Regions from separate parts of the Virgibacillus sp. genome, predicted to be linked through region 3. Evidence: riboswitches for the same ligand, from Rfam matches in the RefSeq annotation. Region 3 holds a riboswitch; each other region holds the start of a gene.
The links. Region 3 has a riboswitch for S-adenosylmethionine ahead of HLX49_RS09375 (methionine biosynthesis PLP-dependent protein). Riboswitches for the same ligand answer to the same signal wherever they lie in the genome.

Region 1 (7,518 bases), on a different contig from region 3:
TTTCTTGCGTAATTCTGCTGCCGTTTCATTTGTTTCATGCAACATGTTTCCAGCACCTAGCACTGTCTGATGAATTAACTGTTTAGCTGTCTCTGGATTCATGCCGGATTCAATAGCTGTTTGCTCCATTGCTTCGACAAGATAATAAATATACGCCGGTCCACTTCCAGAAATCCCTGTCACCAGATGCATTTCTTTTTCTTCCACTTGAACGGTTGTTCCAATCGTATCGAACAATTCTTTCGCTATGCTCATATGCTCTTCTAAAGCGTGCGTTCCAGTACATAAAGCAGTAGCTGAAAAACCGATGGAAGCAGAAGTATTAGGCATCGCTCTAACAACAGGGGTAGATATGCCAATCCACTGCTCTATCTTTTCCGTTGATATTCCTGCTGTAACTGAAACAATCAAATGCCTCTCTTCTATATATGGTTGAATGGAAGCAAGTGCTTCTTTCATATCACACGGCTTTGTAGCCAATACAATGACATCTGACCATTCTATTAGTTGTTGTTTATCACGCATACTGTCTATGTGATACTTTTGCTTTAAATCAGCTATTCGTTGGTGATTCATTCGATTTGTTATCATAATGTGCTGTTTATCGATAATGGTTGATTCAATTAAGCCAGAAATAATTGCTTCGGCCATAGAACCAGCACCAATAAATGCAAGGTTTTTATCCATCGTAGTAACAACCTCCTTGTTAAAATCATTTTTAGAAAAACTTAGCTTCTCGCTAAGTCTCTATACCATAAACCTTTTAAAAACAAAAAACTCTCTCCATCCTAAATAAGGACGAAAAGAGTTTTCCGCGGTACCACCTATATTGGCATGAGTCCCATGCCCAGCTTTTCTTGTTAACACAGTTTTTAACTGCGGTCAGGTTTATTCTAACAGCTCAGTAGGTAGGTTCATATCAGCCGTCTACGTGTGGGGTCTTTCAGCCGGTGAACCCCATTCTCTGTCGTCCGTACATGATACAATTGGCCTCGTCATCGCTTTTTTATTTTTATTTTATTAATTATGTACTATATGCATAAAACAAATCATTGTCAAGTTCAAACAATTAAAAACGTACTTACATCAAAAAAATCGCTACAATGTAACGATTTTTTTATCTCCAAAATTTTATGCGCTAATTTTAAAAATGGAGGAGGTAGAGGGATTCGAACCCCCGCGGGCTGTTACACCCCTGTCGGTTTTCAAGACCGATCCCTTCAGCCAGACTTGGGTATACCTCCGTGGCGACAAGATATAATATACCATGTTCTTAACATACTTGTCAATTCCTAATTACTATTTTTTTATTTACTAACATAGATATATATTTCTCAAAGGTTGGCACAGAATTATGCATAAAGCTGTGCCAAGACCTTGCTATACCTCTTTTACAACCGTACCTGCATACCTGTCATGCGGAAGTACAGCTCCAGCTTCTCCTTCAAAGGAATGTCGGTTAATAATGTATTGTAAGTTACTTAACGTGTCACGATAAGCCATTCGTTTAAAAAGTTGTATCGGTGTCAACTCAAAACCTGTTTTGCTTCGTAATTCTAGCCCCATCAATTTATAACCCACCGTTTGTCTACATTGCTTTAGTTGTATGTACTCGAGCGACCACATGACAACGGTTGGGGTTACTACAGTATGAATAAACTCATTCTTTACTTTTTTCCGTAAAACGTATTCAACCCCCACAGTTACAGCGGTAGAAATTGCTACATCAATAAAAAGAGCCTTCATCCTTTGTTTGGTTAACGACTTCATTTCATCCCCTCCTATGTTCGTCTAGCTGTTATACGCACAAGAAGCATGAAAGTTTCCTGAAAATGTAGAAAAACAAAATTAATATCCTGCTTTAAAGAGAATATTTAGCAGAGATAGAAGGTGCTGTAACCTCAGGAATTGGTAGGTGTCTAAGTGAAAATAACAGCTACTACATCCCCATTTCTTCTAGAAACTTTTAGGTAATATCTTACATACTAAGAAAGTAGGGGATAAAAGAACCACCCACTAATTACCGCAACATCAATCAAAATTATTTCTCCGTTTTATAAAGAAATTCCTTCCTTACCCTGTCAAGAGCTGTCTCATCCGTTAACAATTTTAGCGCTGTAAATGCCACTGCTTTTGCTCCAACAATTAATGCTTCATCTGCTTGCTTTGACTTGGCAGCTTCTCGAAACGAAACAGTATGACCAATTAAACTACTCGAGCCAATTTTAATATGCGGATGAATTGTTGGAACTACTTGGCTTATATTCCCTGCATCTGTCGAACCTAAAGCTTGCGAATAACGTTCAAGTACTGTCTCTCCGAATTGCTCTATTTCCGTTTTAAAAATATCATCTAGACTCTCATTGATAATAAAATTATCCACTTCATTTTGAAATGGAGATACTTTTACTTTGGCTCCTGTTGTTAAAGCAGCACCCTCTGCAATTGCTTTTACTCGCTCCGTAACTTGATTCAAACCTTCCCTTGTTCTTGCACGAATGAAAAATCGAGCTTTCGCATAATCAGGTACAACGTTAGGAGCGTCACCGCCATCTGTAATAATGCCATGTATCCGTACATCGTTTGAAACATGTTGACGTAAAGCATTGATGCCATTAAACAATTGAATAACCCCATCTAACGCATTAATTCCTTGATCTGGATGCGCAGAAGCATGAGCAGTTTTACCAAAAAATTCAAAGTCGAGCGGATCTACTGCCAATGTAGGACCTGTCAGCCGTGTATCTGCACCAGGATGAAGCATAAGGGCTGCATCAATGCTTTCTGTAATTTTAGCTTTAACAAAGCTGCCTTTTGCACTGCCATTCGGTCCACCTTCTTCAGCAGGCGTTCCAAAGACTACTACTTCACCACCTACTTCATCGATTACTTGACTTAAACCAATGGCAGCACCAACACTTAACGTACCAATGATATTATGACCACATGCATGACCGATCTCTGGTAAAGCATCATATTCCGCTAAAAACGCAATTCTCCTTCCGTCCAAAGCACTTTTCTTTCTAGCGATAAACGCAGTAGCATGCCCTGCCACATCCAATTGAACATCAAAGCCATTTTCCACTAAAATATCTGTTAATGTTTTAGCAGCATATGTTTCTTGATTTCCAATTTCAGGATGAGCATGGATATCATGACTAATCTGAATATATCTTTCCTTATTAGCCGCTATATTTTTTGCTATTTCCTGTTTCCAAATCGTTGTCGTTTCTGTAGTAAACGTCATTATTATCACCTCATTTTAAATTTAGTAGCCAATTTCACTTAATGGCACAAAAGTTGGAATAGAATTTCCGTCACGTTCTTTTTCAATAAATTTAGCTACATCTTCAGTTTGGTAAATCTCTGCCAGCTTCGTCAATACTTGATCATCTTTATTCTTTTCCTGAACAGCAATAATGTTAATATAGGCTGTAGCTGTTTCATCCTCATGATATATAGCATCTTTCAATGGACTTAATCCTGCGTCTACGGCTATTCCATTGTTTATAATTGAAGCATCCACATCAGGAAGGACTCTTGGCGTTTGCCCAGCAACAAGTAATTCAAATTGCAGATTTCTTGGGTTGTCAATGATTTTATCTAAAGCACCATTGCCATCGAAGTCTTCCGCTAATTTAATCAAACCTGCGTCCTGTAATAATAATAAACCTCTTCCCATATTGGTAGCTTCTTTTGCTAAAGCAATCGTCCCTCCTTTAGGTATGTCCTCTGTGGTACCATGTTTTTCCGAATATAACCCCATTGGAGCAATGACCGTCGTGGCAATTGGTGTTAAATCTAAATCATGTTCTTTTATAAACGCATCAAAATAAGAAACCGTTTGGAATGCATTTGCATCAATCTCTCCTTCTGCTAAAGCCAAATTAGGTTGCACATAATCGGAGAAACGAACAATTTCTACGTTTATCCCTTCATCCTTAGCTTTTTCCGCTACATAATCCCAAATCGTCGTATCAGAACCGCTAATACCAACTTTCACCGTGGAACTAGCTTCACTGCTAGAACAAGCGCTAATAATAATTAATGGAATGAATAGGAAAAATAAAGCTGCTAATCTTTTCATAAAAAACTCTCCTCGTATATATTTTCAGGCGTTTTTTACTCATCCACCTGTTTTCATTCTTACTACGTATTCCTCTAAGCATATCCTACCACGTTCCCAGTAAACCTTATTATCTTCGTCGCACTCGTCTGGCTAGGTAGTTTCCGAGGGACTGTAATCCTTGTACCATGATGATAAGGATCCCTACAGTAAGGAACATCACGACCGTGTCAAAACGCTGGTAGCCATATGTAATAGCTAAATCACCAAGGCCTCCTCCACCAACTGCTCCAGCCATTGCAGAAGCTCCTACTAAACCAATTGTTGCAATCGTTATGCCTAGTAATAACGAACTTCGTGCTTCTGGTAAAAGAAAACGAGTCATAATCTGCCATGGCGTTGCCCCCATTGCTTGTGCTGCTTCTATAACCCCTGGGTCAACTTCCAGTAAAGAGTTTTCTATTAATCTAGCAATATAAGGGCCAGCAAATAATATCATTGGTACAATTGCAGCAGCTGTTCCAATCGAAGTTCCAACAATCAGCCTTGTGAATGGAATAACGGCTACCATCAAAATAATAAATGGAATAGAACGAAATATATTTATTCCTGTGTTTAATATAGTGAAAATAATTTTATTTTCCCAAAGATGCCCCTTTCTCGATACGACTAATAAAACACCTAATACAAGTCCGATAAGAAAAGAGAAAATTAATGATACGCCGACCATGACGACCGTTTCCCATAAAGCTTGTAAGAGTTGTTCTTGATCAACTAACATCTGCTAACACTTCCTTTACAGTAACCTTTTGTTGATGAATATGTAGCAAAGCTCGTTTCATCTCCTTCTCTGTACCTGAAAATTGAACGATGAAATTGCCAAAAGGAATCCCTTGTATTTCTGTAATGCTGCCATACAGTATATTGACATCTACGGTATACGTTTTAGCAACTTGTGATAATAAAGGCTCGCCTGCACTATTACCGACAAACACAATGCGATATATATGCCGGTCTTCTCGCTGTTCACGAAGTAACGCATAAATCGACTCCGGTATATGGTCATTCATCACAGAACTTACAAACTTAGCAGCAATCGCTGTTTTTGGTTTTGAAAATACTTGAAATACACTGCCCGACTCCACTATTTTTCCTTGATCTAAAACACCAACCCGATCACAAATCGCTTTGATGGCACCCATCTCATGCGTAATCATTAAAATCGTCACTCCATATGCCTGATTTACCTGTTTTAACAGTTGAAAAATAGATTTTGTTGTTTCTGGGTCAAGTGCAGATGTTGCCTCATCACATAAAAGCACTTTCGGATTCGTAACTAAAGCACGAGCTATCCCTACGCGTTGTTTTTGCCCTCCAGATAGCTGATCGGGGTAACTGTTTGCTTTATCTTCTAAACCAACAAAAGCGAGTAACTCTAATACTCTTTTTCTCACTTCCTCTTTAGGACGTTTTGCCACTAGTAGAGGCATCGCTACATTCGTAAACACTGTTTTTGAATGTAAAAGATTAAAATGTTGAAAAATCATACCGATATTCCGTTTTGCTTCACGTACTTCTTTTGCAGTTAATTGTAAGAGATCCTTTCCATCTATGATTACTCTTCCAGATGACGGACGTTCTAAAGCATTCACACAGCGTATGAGCGAGCTTTTTCCTGCACCACTAAATCCAATCACACCATATATTTCTCCTTTTTTTACCTGTAAATCCACGTTGTGCAATGCTTTAACAGATTCACCTTTTCCTTCATACACTTTCGTTACCTGATCAAATATAATCATTGAACCAATCCACCATTCTTTTTCACTTAAAATCGCTTTGTATGGCAATTGTTCCATGTGAAACAATTGCCATGGATCTAGCTTTTCCAAAAATAACAAAGATGTTCTTATACTATAAACCTTTAAACTTTTATGCTTTCCTATAGTATAAAAAATACCCCTTCCATAAGAAGAGGTATTTTTTATACATATCCTCTTCTTATCTTTCAAACTACTTGTTTGCTGGATTTGGCACAGTACTCATATGAGTCCGCTGCCGAGGCTTCTATGGGCCAGTCCCTCCACCTCTCTAGATAAGAAGTATGTTATTTTTTGGCGGTAACACCACCGTTTTGCTTAAGTTATAAACTCTGAAAATTCCACCCTTTCCTATTGCGTAAAAAGAAATCCCTCCTTATACGAAATAAGAAGGGATTTCCAATCTATTGGTTTCCGCTTCTTATTTTTCAAGCATGCTTGCTTGTTGGATTTAGCACAGTACTACTTACGAGTCCGCTGCCGAGGCTTCTAAGGGCCAATTCCCTCCACCTCTCTTAATAAGAAGAAATATTATATTTATTTTTGATCAAGATATTGTGTTATATCATACTACGGTTTCCTTTACTTGTCAAACAGATTTTTAGAAAAAATGGGCTATCGCCAAGCCTTTATTGCGATAAAAATTTTATCCGCGGATGTTTCCTGTTATCTTTCAGACTATGTTCCTTTTAAAAAAAAGATGCATGAACCGTTGTTCCAGCCTTCGTCAATAAGCCCAAAATGCGACTTTGCTCTTCTATTTACCATTTGACTCACAGTAAATGTTTGAATTGGCTTATTGAATGACCTTTTTTCCTCCCATATATGGACGCAATGCTTTTGGAATAACAACCGTTCCATCCTCTTGCTGGTAATTTTCCAAAATAGCTGCAACAGTTCGACCAATAGCCAATCCAGAGCCGTTTAATGTATGCACAAATTCTGGTTTTGCTTTTGCTTCTCTACGAAAACGGATATTGGCACGTCTTGCCTGGAAGTCTTCAAAATTAGAGCAAGAAGAAATTTCCCGATACGTATGCTGACTAGGGATCCATACTTCGATATCGTACTTCTTAGCTGCTGTAAAGCCTAAATCTCCTGTACACATACTCATCACACGATAAGGAAGCTCTAATAACTGTAATATTTTCTCTGCATGATTTGTTAACACTTCCAATGTTTCATAGGAATCTTCAGGTTTAACAAAATGGACAAGCTCGACTTTATTAAATTGATGCTGACGAATCAGACCTCTTGTGTCTCTTCCAGCAGATCCTGCTTCAGAACGAAAGCAGCTACTAAATGCAGCAAATTTTTTCGGTAAATCATCTATCTTTAAAATATCATCACGATAATAATTTGTTACTGGCACTTCTGCAGTCGGAGCTAAATAATAATCCCATTCTTCTAGTTTAAAGGCGTCTTCTGCAAATTTTGGTAATTGCCCTGTCCCAGTCATACTAGTTCGATTCACAATTTGTGGTGGCAACATTTCTTCATAGCCATGTTCATCCACATGGAAATCTAACATCAGGTTCCATAATGCACGCTCTAATCTTGCACCAAGTCCTTTATAAAAGACAAACCTACTCCCAGTCACTTTGCCAGCTCGTTCAAAGTCAACGATGTCTA
Region 2 (7,518 bases), on a different contig from region 3:
TTTTTAATAATTCTAAAGAATCTCCGTGAACAAAATCGATACCAATCGCTTTTACTGGTAGATTCACTATTTTTTCATAAGCAGTTATTTTTTCAAAATACGTTTGTAAAATAATCTTCGCACGAGGTACGTGTTTAGCAAAAGCCTGATACACTTTTTCAACTACTGCGATTTCTTCTTTCGATAATTGCGTTACTAAGATTGGCTCATCTATTTGAATCCAAGATGCCCCCGCTTCGACAAGTTCTTGTAAGACCTGGACATATAATGGTACAAATGTCTCCACAATTGTTGAAAACTCCTGCTCGTCATAACCCTTTGCCAGTTTTACAAATGTTACGGGGCCTAAAAGGACAGGCTTTCCATCAATATCTAGTTTTTCTTTAGCTTCTTGATAAAAAGTTAAAGCACGGTTCTCTACTAATGAAGGTGTGACATCATCTAATTCCGGAACAATATAATGGTAATTTGTGTTAAACCATTTCGTCATTTCAGAAGCGACGGTCCCACCTGTTCCACGTGCAATAGCGAAGTACGTGTGCTTATCTACTTTTCCACCAGTATAGTTAAAACGTTTCGGTACGATTCCAAACGTAACGGCTGTATCTAAGACATGGTCATATAAGGAAAAGTCATTTACCGGGATTAGATCGATTCCTTTTTCTTGTTGTTTTTTCAAATTACGTAAACGGATTTCTGTTGTTTTTTCAAATAATTCCGTCTCGGAAATAACTCCACTCCAAAAATTTTCTAGTGCTCTTTTCCACTCTCGATTTTCTCCAATTCTCGGATAACCAATATTCGAACTCTTTATTTTTGACATATATACTCCTCCATTTTTTATATGTGATCGAAAATCATGATTATTCACATTCTCTCTTGCGTTCTCAGGTTCTAGGATAGGTTAATGCATTTATTCTAAACGACTATTCTTTAGAATTTGATTTGTACTTACCCTTAAATCCTAAATTAATGTGAGGATAAGCTTGCTTTCACTCGCATAGAATTTGTTTTTTGATGAATATAGTTAACTAATTCGACGATCATATCATAGCGCATAAACGGAGTGATAAGATATATCCCGTAAAAATGTTCTAAAGCTGTATCAAGTAACTCTTTCGAAATAGCTATACTTTCTTTTGTTGATTGTGCTCGATTTCCTTCTGCTGCTTTCATACGGGATCGAGCTTCATCTGTAAGCTTTATCCCTGGTACTTCATGGTGTAAAAATTCAGCATTCTTTGTAGACGTTAATGGCATAATTCCAATAAAAATCGGAGTATCTATATGTGAGGTCGCTTGTTTCAAAGCAATTATTTTATCTTTGCTATACATGGGTTGTGTCATGATGTAATCAGCACCACTTGCGATCTTTCTCTCCAATCGAGCAATCGCCTTTTCTACATTATTCACATTTGGACTAAAAGCTGCTCCTACGGTAAATGCAGTATGTTCTCTTAGAGAATGCCCGGAAAATGACATGCCTTGATTTCCTTTTTTAATTCGTTCAATTAATTTAAATGAATTCACATCAAACACGGATGTTGCTCCTGGAAAACTGCCAATTTTAGTTGGGTCGCCAGTTATTGCTAAAATTTCATGAATTCCTAAAATATGCAATCCCATTAAATGCGACTGTAAGCCAATTAAATTACGGTCTCGGCAAGCTATATGGACTAACGGTTTGATTCCTTGCTCTTTAATAATCGTTGCAATAGCTGTATTACATATTCGCGGTGTTGCAAGCGAATTATCGGCAAGTGTTACTGCATCGATTCCAGCTTCTTTCAATGCTTGTATTCCCTGCTGGTATTCTGTCATATCTAAATGTTTCGGAGCATCTAATTCAACAATAATGGTATGTCGTTCTTTTGCTAATTCTGCCAGCGATTTTTCTTTTCGTTTCCTTTTTAACATCACCCTATCCTGCTTTGGAAAGTCTACCACTTTTTCAGTAATAGGATTAGTAGCATTCAAGCCCTCAGCTAATGCTTTAATATGGTTAGGTGTTGTTCCGCAACACCCTCCTACTAAACGAACTCCTTGCTCTCTTAATTGGCTGGCACACTCCCTAAAATAATCCGGTTCATTTTCGTAATAAAGTACACCATCGCGATAAGCAGGTAAGCTTGCATTTGGGTAAGCAGCTAAAAAAGCCCTTTTCGGTATAGGAACCGATTGTAAAGAGGTGATTATTTGCGACGGACCAAAACGACAGTTCACGCCAACGAGATCAGCACCTAAAGCTTCCAGTTGTTGTAATGCTTCAGCCAACGGTGTTCCATTTTCCAAAATCCCCGGAACATGCATCGATACATTTGCAATAATAGGGATTTTCGTTTCCTCCCGAGCAATTTCCAACACCATCTTTAATTCATCGAGATTATAATAAGTTTCTAAAATGAGCCCATCTACTCCCTCCAAAAGCAAACAATATAATTGTTCTCGGAAGCTTCGCTTAATTTCCTCTTTTGTTTCGTTTAAAGCTTGAACGCCATGAATACCGCCAATCCCCCCTACAATGGATACTCCTTTTTGCCGAGCTTCCTTTGCAATTTGCACAGCCTTTTGGTTGATCCTTTTCACCTGATCCTCCAACCCATATCGTGCTAATTTAATATAATTTGCACCATATGTATTTGTTTGAATGACTGTTGCTCCAGCATGAATATACGCTTCATGTACTTGTTGAACTTGATTTGGATGGGTTATGTTTAATTGTTCAAAACTTTGATCGATTCCATAGGAATAAAGCATCGTTCCCATAGCACCATCGGCAATTAAAATTTGATTTTGTAATTGTTGTAATAAGCTCATGTCGGTTTCTCCTCCTTTGCATCAAATCATCTGCTCCTACTCATGATAGGTCTTACTAACAGTTCATGCGGAAAAATGGTTTTAACATAGTAAAAGGCATCTTTCACCTTATTAAATAATCGAAAAGGTAAAAGATGCCTTTAGTTGTCTAATCGGCATGTGCTTTATTTGGAATTTTGTAACGAATGATTGTTATTCATATTCGCAAACCGCTTTTTCTCCGTTATGTCAATTTGTGTAACCCTTCCAGCGTGTACAGTAATGACTACAGAACCGAAATCAATTGCATCTAAGCTTTTTCTTACATACTCCCATTGTACTTCATTCAATTTACCCATTTTCCCATCTTCCCTTCTCATGTTATTCAAAGTACAAGTAACCAAACTGGAACTTGTAAAAGCCTAGTGCCCTTGGAAGAAAAGCGCCTGTTCATAACAAAAAACCTCTTCCTTTTGATAAATAAGAAGAGGTGGATTATTTTATAAGTCTATCGCTCTTCTTATCTTTCAGGCATAATGCTTGCTGGAATTGGCACAGTACTTCAACAAAGTCTGTTGCCGAGGTTTCGCTGGGCCAGTCCCTCCACCTCTCTGGATAAGAAATCATCTAATATTAAATTTGTTTAATACTCTACACCGAAAGTGTATTATTGTCAATAATTTATTTATAAAATTTTTGCAAATATTAATACAAATAGGTTTTATACATACATTCTCGAAGCGCTTTTCAGACTTATTCATAGTTGTTCAATAGGATTAAACCTAATTCCATTAGCTGTCGAGCACACTTGTTTGAATATATATTAGATTTTTATGATTCCTTAACACCACCCACAAATTGACTTTTTTTGTTAGATTTTAAATCGTTAATGATAATTAGATTTAACTATCGTATAATGACCATATGAAGGTTGTGATAATTTACTTAATTTCTGTTTCACAAATACAAATGGAAGTAAATTTTTCTTTGATTCCTAGTCACTCATGGACTAGGATACATGGTTCTTAAAATTTTCTAGAAAGCAGGTGAGTTTGATGTATACGGAAAAAGTATTGTCGTTAAGAAATTTATCCATGAGTTATGGAAGTAAAAGCATATTAAATAACATTAATCTCGATGTATATGCTGGACAAATCATTGGGTATATTGGGCCTAACGGTGCGGGAAAGAGTACTACACTTAAAATCATGCTCGGGTTAATAGAAGAATATAGTGGGACGGTAGAACTTTTTGGAGTAGATATTGCTACAAGTGATTACTCCTACAAACGTAAAATTGGTTATGTCCCAGAAAATGCAGAGATCTATGATAATTTAACAGCTAATGAATATTTGACATTTATCGGTGAGCTTTACGGCATGGATAAAAATAAAGCGGCTGCTAAAGCTAAAAGCCTTATGCAACAATTTGACATGGAAGATGTTTTACATACGCGTATTTCTTCTTTTTCTAAAGGAATGCGGCAAAAAGTATTACTTATTTCAAGCCTATTGCATAATCCCGATCTGATCTTTTTAGACGAACCACTAAATGGGCTTGATGCTAATAGTGTCATCATCATTAAAGACATCTTGGAACAGCTTGTTGCAGAAGGAAAGACCATTTTCTATTCCTCACATATTATGGAGGTTGTAGAAAAGATTAGCAATCGCATCGTCCTGCTTAAGGATGGAGAAATTGCAGCAGATGGTACATTTGAAGAATTGCGCGAACAAAATAAGCAAGGCTCTTTAGAAAGTATTTTCAACCAGATAACAGGATTTGATGAACATAAACAAACCGCAGAGAAGTTTGTTCAAATTGTAACTGATGGTGATAATCATGAGTAAATTCTCTTTAAAAATCCTTGATCTGCTACAACCTTTTTTCCATATGCTACGTATTGATTATCACATGATGCGTAAAATTCTTGAGACGAAGCTTACGATGGATGAGCGCAGAATACCGACAGTATTTGCTTCAAATGTATCAAATAAAAAAAAGGATAGCAATCAGTTTGTAAAATCATTATTTATTTATGTATTATACGGGGTCATGCTCGTTCCTTTTTTATTTTTTGGAGATAATTATATCTTCCAAATCAGCCTCATCTTTGGTATTTCCATGTTCATTTTAATGACATCCATGGTGTCTGATTTTTCCGCAGTACTTCTAGATGTTCGCGACAAAACAGTTCTCCATACGAAACCGATTGATTCGAGAACCATTAGCGCAGCAAAAATCACCCATGTTGCAATTTATATGAGTATGTTAACAGGCGCGTTTATTATCATTCCAGCTATCGTTATGTTATTTGTACATGGAATCGGTTATTTAATGCTTTTTTTAGTAGAAATTATTTTGTTAATACTGTTCATCATGACCATCACAGCACTCATATACATTTTTATTTTACGTTTTTTCAGTGGGGAGAAATTAAAGGATATTATTAACTATGTGCAAATCCTATTATCCGTAGGTATTGTTATCGGTTACCAAATTGTCGCTCGAGCTTTTGAAATAGTTGATTTTAATTATATATATAATTTCAATTGGTGGAATGTTTTTATTCCTCCTATGTGGTTCGGCGCACCTTTTGAATTTATACTAAATGGCGATACGTCCTTTGGGATAGTGATCCTTTCTTCTTTAGCAGTCATCGGACCAGTTATTTCGGTTATGTTATATTATAAATTAATGCCGGCGTTTGAGCGTAATTTGCAAAAACTTATGGACAGTACAGAGAAATCTAAACCGAAACGATGGAATATGAACGCTATGTGGGAGCATTTATTTTTTAGAAACAAAGAGGAACGGCAATTTTTCCGGTTTTCGTCCCTTATTATGGCAAGAGAACGTGATTTTAAGCTAAAGGTGTATCCAACCTTAGGATTATCTCTTGTTTTTCCGTTTATTTTCCAATTCAACTATTTAAATCTACATTCAATTGAGCAACTTTCTCGTAGTAATATGTATTTCACCATTTATTTTTGTATGATGTTTATTGGCCTTGTAGTAATGATGCTCCAATTTTCTAGCAAATATAAAGCTGCATGGGTTTTTCAAATTACACCAATCGTTCATCATTCTTCTATTTACAGTGGCACTCTAAAAGCGTTTATTATTAAATTGTTTTTACCACTTTATTTATTATTATCGATCGTTTTTTTATTTATATTCTCTATACGAATTCTTCCTGACCTTGCGATTGTCCTTATAACAGCTATTCTACACACATTAATCAGTTATAAGGTTCTAAACAATCGTAAGTATCCATTTTCAGAAGTATTTGAGTCGACACAGCAAAGTGGATCTACGATGAAATCGTTCCTACTCATGTTTGTAGTTGGTTTATTTTTCTTAGTGCATCTATTTTTTTCCAAAATAATTTACGGTGTGTATTTATATCTAGTGATTTTAGTAGTTACTACCATTATATCTTGGAGAATCGTCTTTAAAATGAAATAAGCTGGACTATTGAATATATACCTTTTAGAATTCCCCCATCTTCTAAAAAGATGGGGGAATTGAATAGAGTAGTCGTGTGGCCTTCATAAATTATTTCCAACCAAAAATAAAACATGTCCAAGCTCATAGCAACAATAAAGCGTCTGCATTTAATATATCAATTTGTTTTTGATTCTTTTTTTTGATATAATCTTTGTCTTCGAAATCCTTTAGTACTCTGCTTACAGTTTCAGGTGTTGTCCCAATGTAAGAGGCTACCTCTTTATAATTCATTGGCAAATCAATTCGATTACTTTTGGTTTCCATATTTTCAACAAGAAATAAAGCTAACCTTGCATCTACCGACTCCGTAGCAAAACGAGTTGCTTGCATCTCTGATTGCTCCAGCCTATGAGCAAATTCTTCTAGTATTTTTAAAGAAATCGAAGGGTAATCTATTATTAATTTTTGTATAATGGAACGACTAATTATACAAACCTTTGTGTGTGCCAGGGCTTCGGCATAGGCTTCGTGAACCGTATCTTTAAAAATAGCCAATTCCCCTGTGAAATCGCCAGGTTGTAAAATCCGAACGATCTGCTCTTTTCCCTCATCAGACAACCGATAAATTTTTATCTTACCTGCATGTGTAATATACAACGATTTAGCTTTATCACCTGCACGGTATATGGTCTCCCCTCGGTTAAATGTAACAGCATGAACATGGTCCATGACTTCTTCCATTTGCGGTTGATCTAAATGGTTAAAGATAGGTACCATAGCTACACAATTAGGATGAGAATGCTTGTTACAAGTACCTCGTTTAATTGGTTTTCCTTTAGAAAACATATAAATCTCCTTTCTATAAATTGTCAAAAAGTATGCAGATTACTGGTTCAAATTAGTTTGTTTTCTTTTTCAACAAACATTTTCAAAAATCATTAACTTCGCTTTCGCAAATCGGTATTCATAAATTTATCTTTATAGATATCTTGGTCTTATTTTTGATGCATATCTGTATGAAACTTAATAAGACGCATTCCATTTAATATAACTAACATTACACTAGCTTCGTGAATAAACATACCGGAAGCTAGATGAACAGAACCATTTAATACACCAACTAGCAAAAAGGCTACTGTCCCTATTGCAATCCACGTATTTTGCTTCATACTACGAACTGTCGCTTTTGCTAATGCATAAGCATGAGAAAATTGAGCCAGTTTACTTGCCATAAGCACAACATCAGCTGTCTCCATAGATATATCTGTTCCG
Region 3 (7,518 bases):
CCGTCATAGCCTAGTTGTAGTGAGTATCCATCATAAAGGGAGGCTGAAAAATGAACGCACAAACCCCATCATTTACAAGTGCTTTTGACCCTTACGTATACCAAACTTTACAGTCAATAACAGGTGCCACGCTCATTGTACAAACAACACAAGGAACAGTGACAGGTAGCTTAAAAACAGTAATGCCTGACCATATCGTTTTAGAATCGGGCGGATCTTCATTCTATATTCGTATTCAACAAATTGTTTGGGTGATTCCGAAAAGCTAAAGAAGGAGGCTTCTCATGTTTAAGCGTGAAAACCGCATGTTAATTGAACTGCCTGTTCCTGAACACGGCGATCCTAATGCTGCAGCAGCGGTCCAAGAATTATTAGGTGGGAAATTTGGCGAGATGTCTACATTAAATAATTATATGTTTCAATCGTTCAATTTCCGCCAAAAAGATAAGCTTAAACCATTTTACGATCTTGTAGCAAGTATAACAGCTGAAGAGTTCGGCCATGTTGAACTTGTGACGAACACAATTAATCTACTTTCAAAAGGAAACACCTTTTACACGGGAAACCCAGATGTAACCCCGTTACGCGAAGGAAAAGACAGTCGAAATACGTATCAATTTATCGCTACTGCTCAAACAGCACTTGTAGGTGACTCCATGGGTCGAGCATGGACAGGAGATAATGTCTTTAGTAGCGGCAATCTTGTCTTAGATTTACTACACAATTTCTTTCTTGAAGTCGGCGCTCGTACACATAAAATGCGCGTTTACGAAATGACAGAACATGAAACAGCAAGAGAAATGATTGGTTACTTATTAGTTCGTGGAGGTACACATGTGCTAGCCTATGCGAAAGCATTAGAAATCGCAACAGGCGTTGACGTTAAAAAGCTTATCCCGATTCCTGATTTATCGAACACGAAGTTTGATTATGCTCGAAAATTTGAAGAACAAGGATTGGCAAATGTTTTATACACGTGGAATGATGTGGGAGATTATAACGATATCCGACAAATTTGGAAAGGAGACAATCCAGAGAATGGGGAGAAGCTAATCGTCAAGGAAGGAACACCAAAAGGAGGCCCTGTTCCTAATTTAGAAGACCTTCCTGAACAATTTGCACCTGGCATTGATAAAGATGATTATCAAAAAATCGCTAAACGGTTAATGGAAAACATGTAAGTATGATGAACTCCTTGAACACCACGGAGTTCATCATGGAATATTTATGTAGAAACCACATTTAACTGATAGTAGTTCTTAGAAAACTTGGCTTGTCACCAAGCCTTTCGAAAGCCTTTGTTTTTCGTATACGATAAACCAAAAAATTTATACCTTCCTATAGTGCAAAAAAAAATTTTATCGGAAGCCTAAATCGATTAAAAAATCCCCTTGACTTTTATTCATTTTCCTTGTATTCTAATATTCAAACTTTTAAAATTCAATAGACATTTTCTTATCCAGAGAGGTGGAGGGACTGGCCCTTTGATACCTCGGCAACAGACCGCATGCGGTACTGTGCCAATTCCAGAAGCATAGCGCTTGAAGATAAGAAGAAGCTCCTTTTCGACATATTAGGAAACCTCTTCTTATTTCAAGGAGAGGTTTTTTGCATCCTCTCCTTGTAACCATTTTTAAGGAGATGATAAAATGTTACAACAAACGCGTGAAACAAACATGGTGCAACTAGGAAATCGAAGTGATGCTCGCACTGGCGCAGTTAATCCCCCTATTTATTTATCAACTGCATTCAAACATGATGGGATAGGGCAGTCAACCGGGTATGATTATAGCCGTACAAAAAACCCTACCCGATGCCTGTTAGAGGAAGGTGTTGCGCATTTAGAATCTGGTAAGCAAGCCTTTGCTTGTAGTTCAGGCATGGCGGCTATCCAGCTTGTACTTTCCCTTTTTCAAGCTGGTGATGAAATCATTGCTTCAGCAGATATTTACGGGGGAACGTATCGTTTGTTGGAACAGTACAACAAAGCATACCATTTCAAGATCTGCTATGATCCTTTTACCAACTTCAAAGAAACGGAAGCAAACATATCTAACAAAACAAAAGCAATATTTATTGAAACACCGACAAACCCTTTAATGCAGGAAATAGATATTGCCTCCATCGCTCACCTTACTAAAAAATATAATCTATTACTTATTGTTGACAACACCTTCCTTACGCCATATTTGCAACGCCCTTTAGAACTTGGCGCTAATATTATTCTACATAGTGCAACAAAGTATATCGGCGGGCACAATGATGTATTGGCTGGCATAGTAGTTGCTAACAATGAACCGATTTGTGAACAACTCGCTATGATGCATAATGCATCTGGGGCAGTGCTTTCTCCATTTGATTGTTGGCTGTTAATTAGAGGGTTAAAAACGCTTTCCTTGCGTATGGAAAAGCATGAAACAAATGCCCGAGAATTAGCCCATTTTTTAAGCAACCACCAAGCAATAAAAGAGGTGCTTTATCCTGGCAAAGGTGGTATGTTATCTTTTCGTTTACACGATAGCAAGTGGGTAGACCCTTTTTTACAGCAAATGCAACTGATTACCTTCGCCGAAAGTCTAGGCGGTGTGGAAAGCTTTATCACGTATCCAGCGACACAAACACATGCGGATATTCCCCTTAATGAACGTACCAAGCGTGGCATTGATGACTGTTTATTACGCTTTTCGGTCGGAATAGAGCATGTGAATGATTTAAAACATGATTTGCAGAACGCATTACAGGCATTTTAAATTTGGGCTTGCCGGAACTTTATAATAAAAGTTGTATTTTTATGAAAAAAACATCATAGAAAATGAAATGTTGGCTCTCATCCACTACTAGACGCAGAAGTTTCTAATCTATAAAATATTTTCGAAATAGGTTGACATTTATTTTTTTCGTATATAGTATAGTTCATATTCTGAATGATAAGATTTTACACACTGTGAATTTAATGGCGTTTTTAAACATCGCCAACTGTAAATCTTTATTATTCCACAACTTTATAGGATTTATCTTATCCAGAGAGGTGGAGGGACTGGCCCCTATGATACCTCAGCAACAGGCATCTTTTGCACTGTGCTAATTCCAGAAGCGTAACGCTTGAAGATAAGAAGAGACAACATTTGGAAGCTACCCTCTTCTTATTCATAAGAAGGGGGTTTTTATGTTCCAATAATTCACGATGGAAGCTCACATAGGTGAAGCAACTAAGAAAACGATTTTTTAATGAAAGGTGGGCGTAATTTTTCCATGAATTAAATCCGGAAGTCGTAGCTCTTGCTACATACTTCGTGCCACATTTTTTACAAAGCAAAGGTTTCAAAATAAAAGGAGGAGTTTAAGATGAAACGCAGCTTACAACAAAGATTGCAGGAAGGTACGGTTATTGTGGGAGAAGGTTATTTATTTGAATTAGAACGCAGGGGGTATTTACAAGCAGGTTCTTTTGTACCGGAAGTCGCATTAGATAATCCACAAGCTCTGAAACAAGCTTATCGCGATTTTATGAATGCAGGCTCAGACGTCGTACTGGCGTTTACTTACAATGGGAATAGAGAAAAGATGCGAATTATTGGTAAGGAAGAATTGCTCGAGCCGTTGAACAGAAATGCCATTCAACTAGCAAAAGAAGTCGCCAAAGAACATCCTGTAGAAGAAGCACTCGTTGCTGGAAACATTTCTAACACGAATATTTTCGATCCGAATGACCCAGCTTCCAAAGAGCAAGTAAGGAGCATTTTTGCCGAGATGGTGCAATGGTGTAAAGAAGAAGGTGTTGATTTCGTAAATGGAGAAACATTTTATTATTATGAAGAAGCTCTAATCGCTTTAGAAGAAATTACGAAACAAGAACTCCCAGCCGTTATCACTTTTGGTCTTATGGGAGAAAACATTCTAAGGGACGGGTATACCGTAGAGGAAGCTTGCCAATTATTATCTGAAAAAGGAGCGCTCGTCGTCGGAATGAATTGCTTCCGTGGCCCTGATACCATCCAGCCCTTTGTAGCTAAAATAAGAGATACAGTCAAAGGTTATGTTGGGGCATTACCAATACCTTATCGAACAACAGAGGCGCACCCAACCTTTTTCAACTTGCCGGATGGAGGTTGCAGTTGCCATTTACCTACAGAAACGACATTCCCAACGGCACTTGATCCGCTTTATCACAACCGCTACGAATTAGCCGCTTGGGCGAAAGAAGCAAAAGACATCGGTGTGAACTATATTGGCTTATGCTGTGGCGCGTCGCCTGCAATGTTACGTGCTGTTGCAGAAGCTGTCGGTAAAGAAACGATTAATTCCAAATACTCGCCAAATATGGAAAAACACTTTTTATTTGGTACTGACAAAACGTTGAAAAAACATAATTTAGAATACCGAACTAAGGCTTAGAGGGTTGCTGGATAAGCATTTTTAAAAATATCATCCGCTGACAAGTTTTGATTTAGAGAGGAACTCCCCATCAAAGCAGTGACGGGGAGTTCCTTTAAATATGATTTGAACATCTATTTATATTTTACGTTCTTTATATCGCTTTTCTTTTAAAAATGATTTGGTTAAAGTTCACACTAATATCCCCCATACTCCCACCAATCTGAGGAATAACGTTTACTAATTCCCAACCTTGTTTTCCGTATTCATTTAATTTATCTTCAAATTCCTCTCGATCAGCTGAAGTGATCCCTAATGTCCAAGTTTCTACCGCATATTCCCAGCACCCACGTCGAATCTCCTTTCCATAAATAAGATTGCTTTTATTATCCTTATTTTTTCATATATACTAAAAAGATTAATAATCCAGCTGATACAGAGATAGCAGATAGCTAAGTGAATGAATATTGCATTGCTCGTTATCTTTGCTATTTCTACTCCCACAACAAAAATCGGAAATCCTGCCCAAATAAAGAAGGAAAATAGAAGGATTACCAAAATCATTAGCATAAACATATAATCTTTTTTAAACAAGTTGAAAAAATGATGGATGTACAGATGCATATTAATCTATCCTATTTATTTCCTTTTAACCAGAAGCAAGATCGACATCTTCATTACTTTTAGAAACGGAGTACTTTTATCATTCGACAAGAACTGTGGACTTTCCTCTTTTGAAAGTGCATCTCAGTGTCTTATTTAAATCCTCTCCTGTTCACCAGCCTATGCTGTTGTTTATTCTTGATTAGCGTATTAAATAGTAAAAAAGGTAGATAGCCAATTACTCCTCCAAGTGTATTCAACAGCAGATCATCTACATCGAAGCTACCAAATTTAAAACTCAGTTGCACGAACTCGAACATAAAGCTTAAACATAATGTTGCAAGGACAATGTTGGTTAGATTTTGAAATTTTCGCCAAATTGATGGTAGAAGGAAGCCAAAAGGCGCAAAACCAATGATATTACCAACCAAGTTTTCAACCCTTATAGAAAAATTGATATCTGTAGAAAATAGATAGAAAAATATCGTTTTAAAAGGAATTAAATTATGCTCATTCCAAGTAGGCCCTTCATAACGAAATGCAAAGTGAGCTAAAATTTCATGCAAAGAAAGGTACTTAAACAAGACAAGTTTTGATAATATGAGTACGTACACACATAACACTAGAAATAAACCTATTTTTATAATGGCTTTCATCATCTACAACTCACTATTCTTTATATTATAATTCTTTTTCTATACGTCGTATTGCAGTTATTTCATTCTTTAAGCGCCGGAAAAATAGGAAACATAAAAATCCTATGCCACTGCCAATCGTTCCTAAGATAATGTCATCCACATCAAATTGACCAACGCATAACAACAATTGCAAGCTTTCAATCGCCGAGATAATGATCGTTACAGTTATAGAAACTTTTAATAGTGAATGGCACTTTGGGAATAATAGCGGCAGAAAGATTCCTAGCGGCAAAAATACAAGGGCATTCCCTATGGTGTTTTCAATAATAATGGATACGTTATATGAATCTGCATTTAAGATATATTGTAGCGTCGTTTTAAAGGGCAAAAAATTGGCATTTAAATGAATGTATTCAACATCAAATGCACCTGTAAAATTTTCCGGAATAGCCACATGTGGGTTAAAAAAGTCACCACTTTTAACTATAGTCGCTGTTAAAATCATGCGCTCCAAAAAGAACTTAAAAAATAGGATAAGAACATATAATCCGAAAAAAATGCCTGTCGTTATTTTGCATAATTTGTGAAAAGGAGAAATAGATGTTTGTAAGCCGCTTGCTAATTGCTTTTGTTCGCCAAACGTTTCTAACGCTTTATTTACGGCTACTTCATTTGAAAACCCACCTTCCTTATATTCTTGTATCAACAAATACAAATGATCTTTCATTTCATCTGTCATGTCTTTTTTTTCTTCTTCCCCACAGTGTAGCTCACTTACAATTTTGTGAATGTAGGCTTCGATTGTTGACTCCAACCTAATCCCTCCGAACATACCTTAATTAAATGGCTAATTTGATTCCATTCTTGCAGTTTGTTAGCTAGCTCGTTTTTTCCCTGCTGGGTAATTTGATAATATTTCCGTCTGCCTCCACTTTCCGAATCTCCCCAATAAGATTGGACCCAGCCTTTATTTTCAAGTCGCTTTAAAGCAGGATACAAAGTACCCTCACTCATGTTATACAGTTCATTACTATTTTTTTTTAACGCCTTAACCATCTCATAGCCGTACATATCACGATTCTGGAGGAGAGACAATAGCAGAATATCAATACTTCCTTTCATTATTTCTTTATCCATTTCAGCACCTTCTCTTTTTTGTTATTTTCTAAAATAATGTAACACATAGTACATCGTAATACAAGGTATATAGGTAAAGTTATCCATCCCTAGGTGATGGCATTAAAACATTGGGAATTGCCCTACCAATCTTTTATTACTTTGTATTCATACTTTACTAATTTATTATTTTCAAGGGTACATTATGTTCCAATATGGAAGGATGATTTAGTAAGTTGGAAGGTAGTGCGGTGTCATTTCACCCACTTCAACTCTTTCTTCACTAATTGTAAGTTAACAAATCGAGGTTTTAGGTGCTGTTATCTATCACTAAGGCTTGTACAGTTTGCATCTCCCAAAAGTGACTAGTCTTACAGCACCTTATATCCAAAATAAACCGTAAAATTTCATGCCTTCTTCATAGCGCAAGCAAGATTGAAGGCAACTGCTACCCTTATGACATTACCTTCAGATAAAAGGATTTTCTTTTTCTGTTCTTAAGCCAGGGTGCCAAGTGAGCATGTTGTCAAAAGCAACATTTGCAATCCTATCGTCTGTACGTAAATGAGCTATATCTAGGTAAAAGTCTGAATCAGGAGGTAGTTGATCTGCTTCCTTTTTTAATAACCTGCTGTACCCAATTAACCTTCGTGTCTCAATAATTTTCTTATCTTTTTTAGGTCTGTTTGCTTCTGGTACATCCAAAAGTACTGCTAAACCTTGTTCCATTTTTTCTACCATTCGTCGACTATTATCCTCAGGTTGGATCACTTTTACATTTACATAT

Region 1: another riboswitch for S-adenosylmethionine. It lies ahead of HLX49_RS14365 (methionine ABC transporter ATP-binding protein); the one in region 3 lies ahead of HLX49_RS09375 (methionine biosynthesis PLP-dependent protein).
Region 2: another riboswitch for S-adenosylmethionine. It lies ahead of HLX49_RS01995 (YezD family protein); the one in region 3 lies ahead of HLX49_RS09375 (methionine biosynthesis PLP-dependent protein).

What each region holds. Positions count from the first base shown of each region.
Region 1 covers NZ_JABXHF010000077.1:6,465-13,982, reverse strand. The annotation lists gene proC (pyrroline-5-carboxylate reductase) at 1-687, opposite strand, end outside; tRNA gene HLX49_RS14390 (tRNA-Ser) at 1,152-1,244, opposite strand; gene HLX49_RS14385 (RDD family protein) at 1,381-1,770, opposite strand; gene HLX49_RS14380 (M20 family metallopeptidase) at 2,042-3,247, opposite strand; gene HLX49_RS14375 (MetQ/NlpA family ABC transporter substrate-binding protein) at 3,269-4,087, opposite strand; gene HLX49_RS14370 (methionine ABC transporter permease) at 4,197-4,847, opposite strand; gene HLX49_RS14365 (methionine ABC transporter ATP-binding protein) at 4,837-5,868, opposite strand; SAM riboswitch class I at 6,065-6,168, opposite strand; SAM riboswitch class I at 6,305-6,411, opposite strand; gene serS (serine--tRNA ligase) at 6,683-7,518, opposite strand, start outside.
Region 2 covers NZ_JABXHF010000005.1:38,755-46,272, reverse strand. The annotation lists gene metE (5-methyltetrahydropteroyltriglutamate--homocysteine S-methyltransferase) at 1-823, opposite strand, end outside; gene HLX49_RS02000 (bifunctional homocysteine S-methyltransferase/methylenetetrahydrofolate reductase) at 970-2,817, opposite strand; gene HLX49_RS01995 (YezD family protein) at 2,982-3,155, opposite strand; SAM riboswitch class I at 3,314-3,418, opposite strand; gene HLX49_RS01990 (ABC transporter ATP-binding protein) at 3,852-4,646, shown strand; gene HLX49_RS01985 (hypothetical protein) at 4,639-6,264, shown strand; gene HLX49_RS01980 (Crp/Fnr family transcriptional regulator) at 6,388-7,092, opposite strand; gene HLX49_RS01975 (heavy metal translocating P-type ATPase) at 7,242-7,518, opposite strand, start outside.
Region 3 covers NZ_JABXHF010000036.1:14,301-21,818, forward strand. The annotation lists gene HLX49_RS09365 (YuzF family protein) at 51-269, shown strand; gene HLX49_RS09370 (manganese catalase family protein) at 285-1,181, shown strand; SAM riboswitch class I at 1,453-1,554, shown strand; gene HLX49_RS09375 (methionine biosynthesis PLP-dependent protein) at 1,650-2,750, shown strand; SAM riboswitch class I at 3,014-3,115, shown strand; gene HLX49_RS09380 (homocysteine S-methyltransferase family protein) at 3,346-4,395, shown strand; gene HLX49_RS17100 (DUF4177 domain-containing protein) at 4,529-4,747, opposite strand; gene HLX49_RS09385 (VanZ family protein) at 5,130-5,636, opposite strand; gene HLX49_RS09390 (VanZ family protein) at 5,659-6,429, opposite strand; gene HLX49_RS09395 (PadR family transcriptional regulator) at 6,390-6,752, opposite strand; gene HLX49_RS09400 (protein rep) at 7,200-7,518, opposite strand, start outside.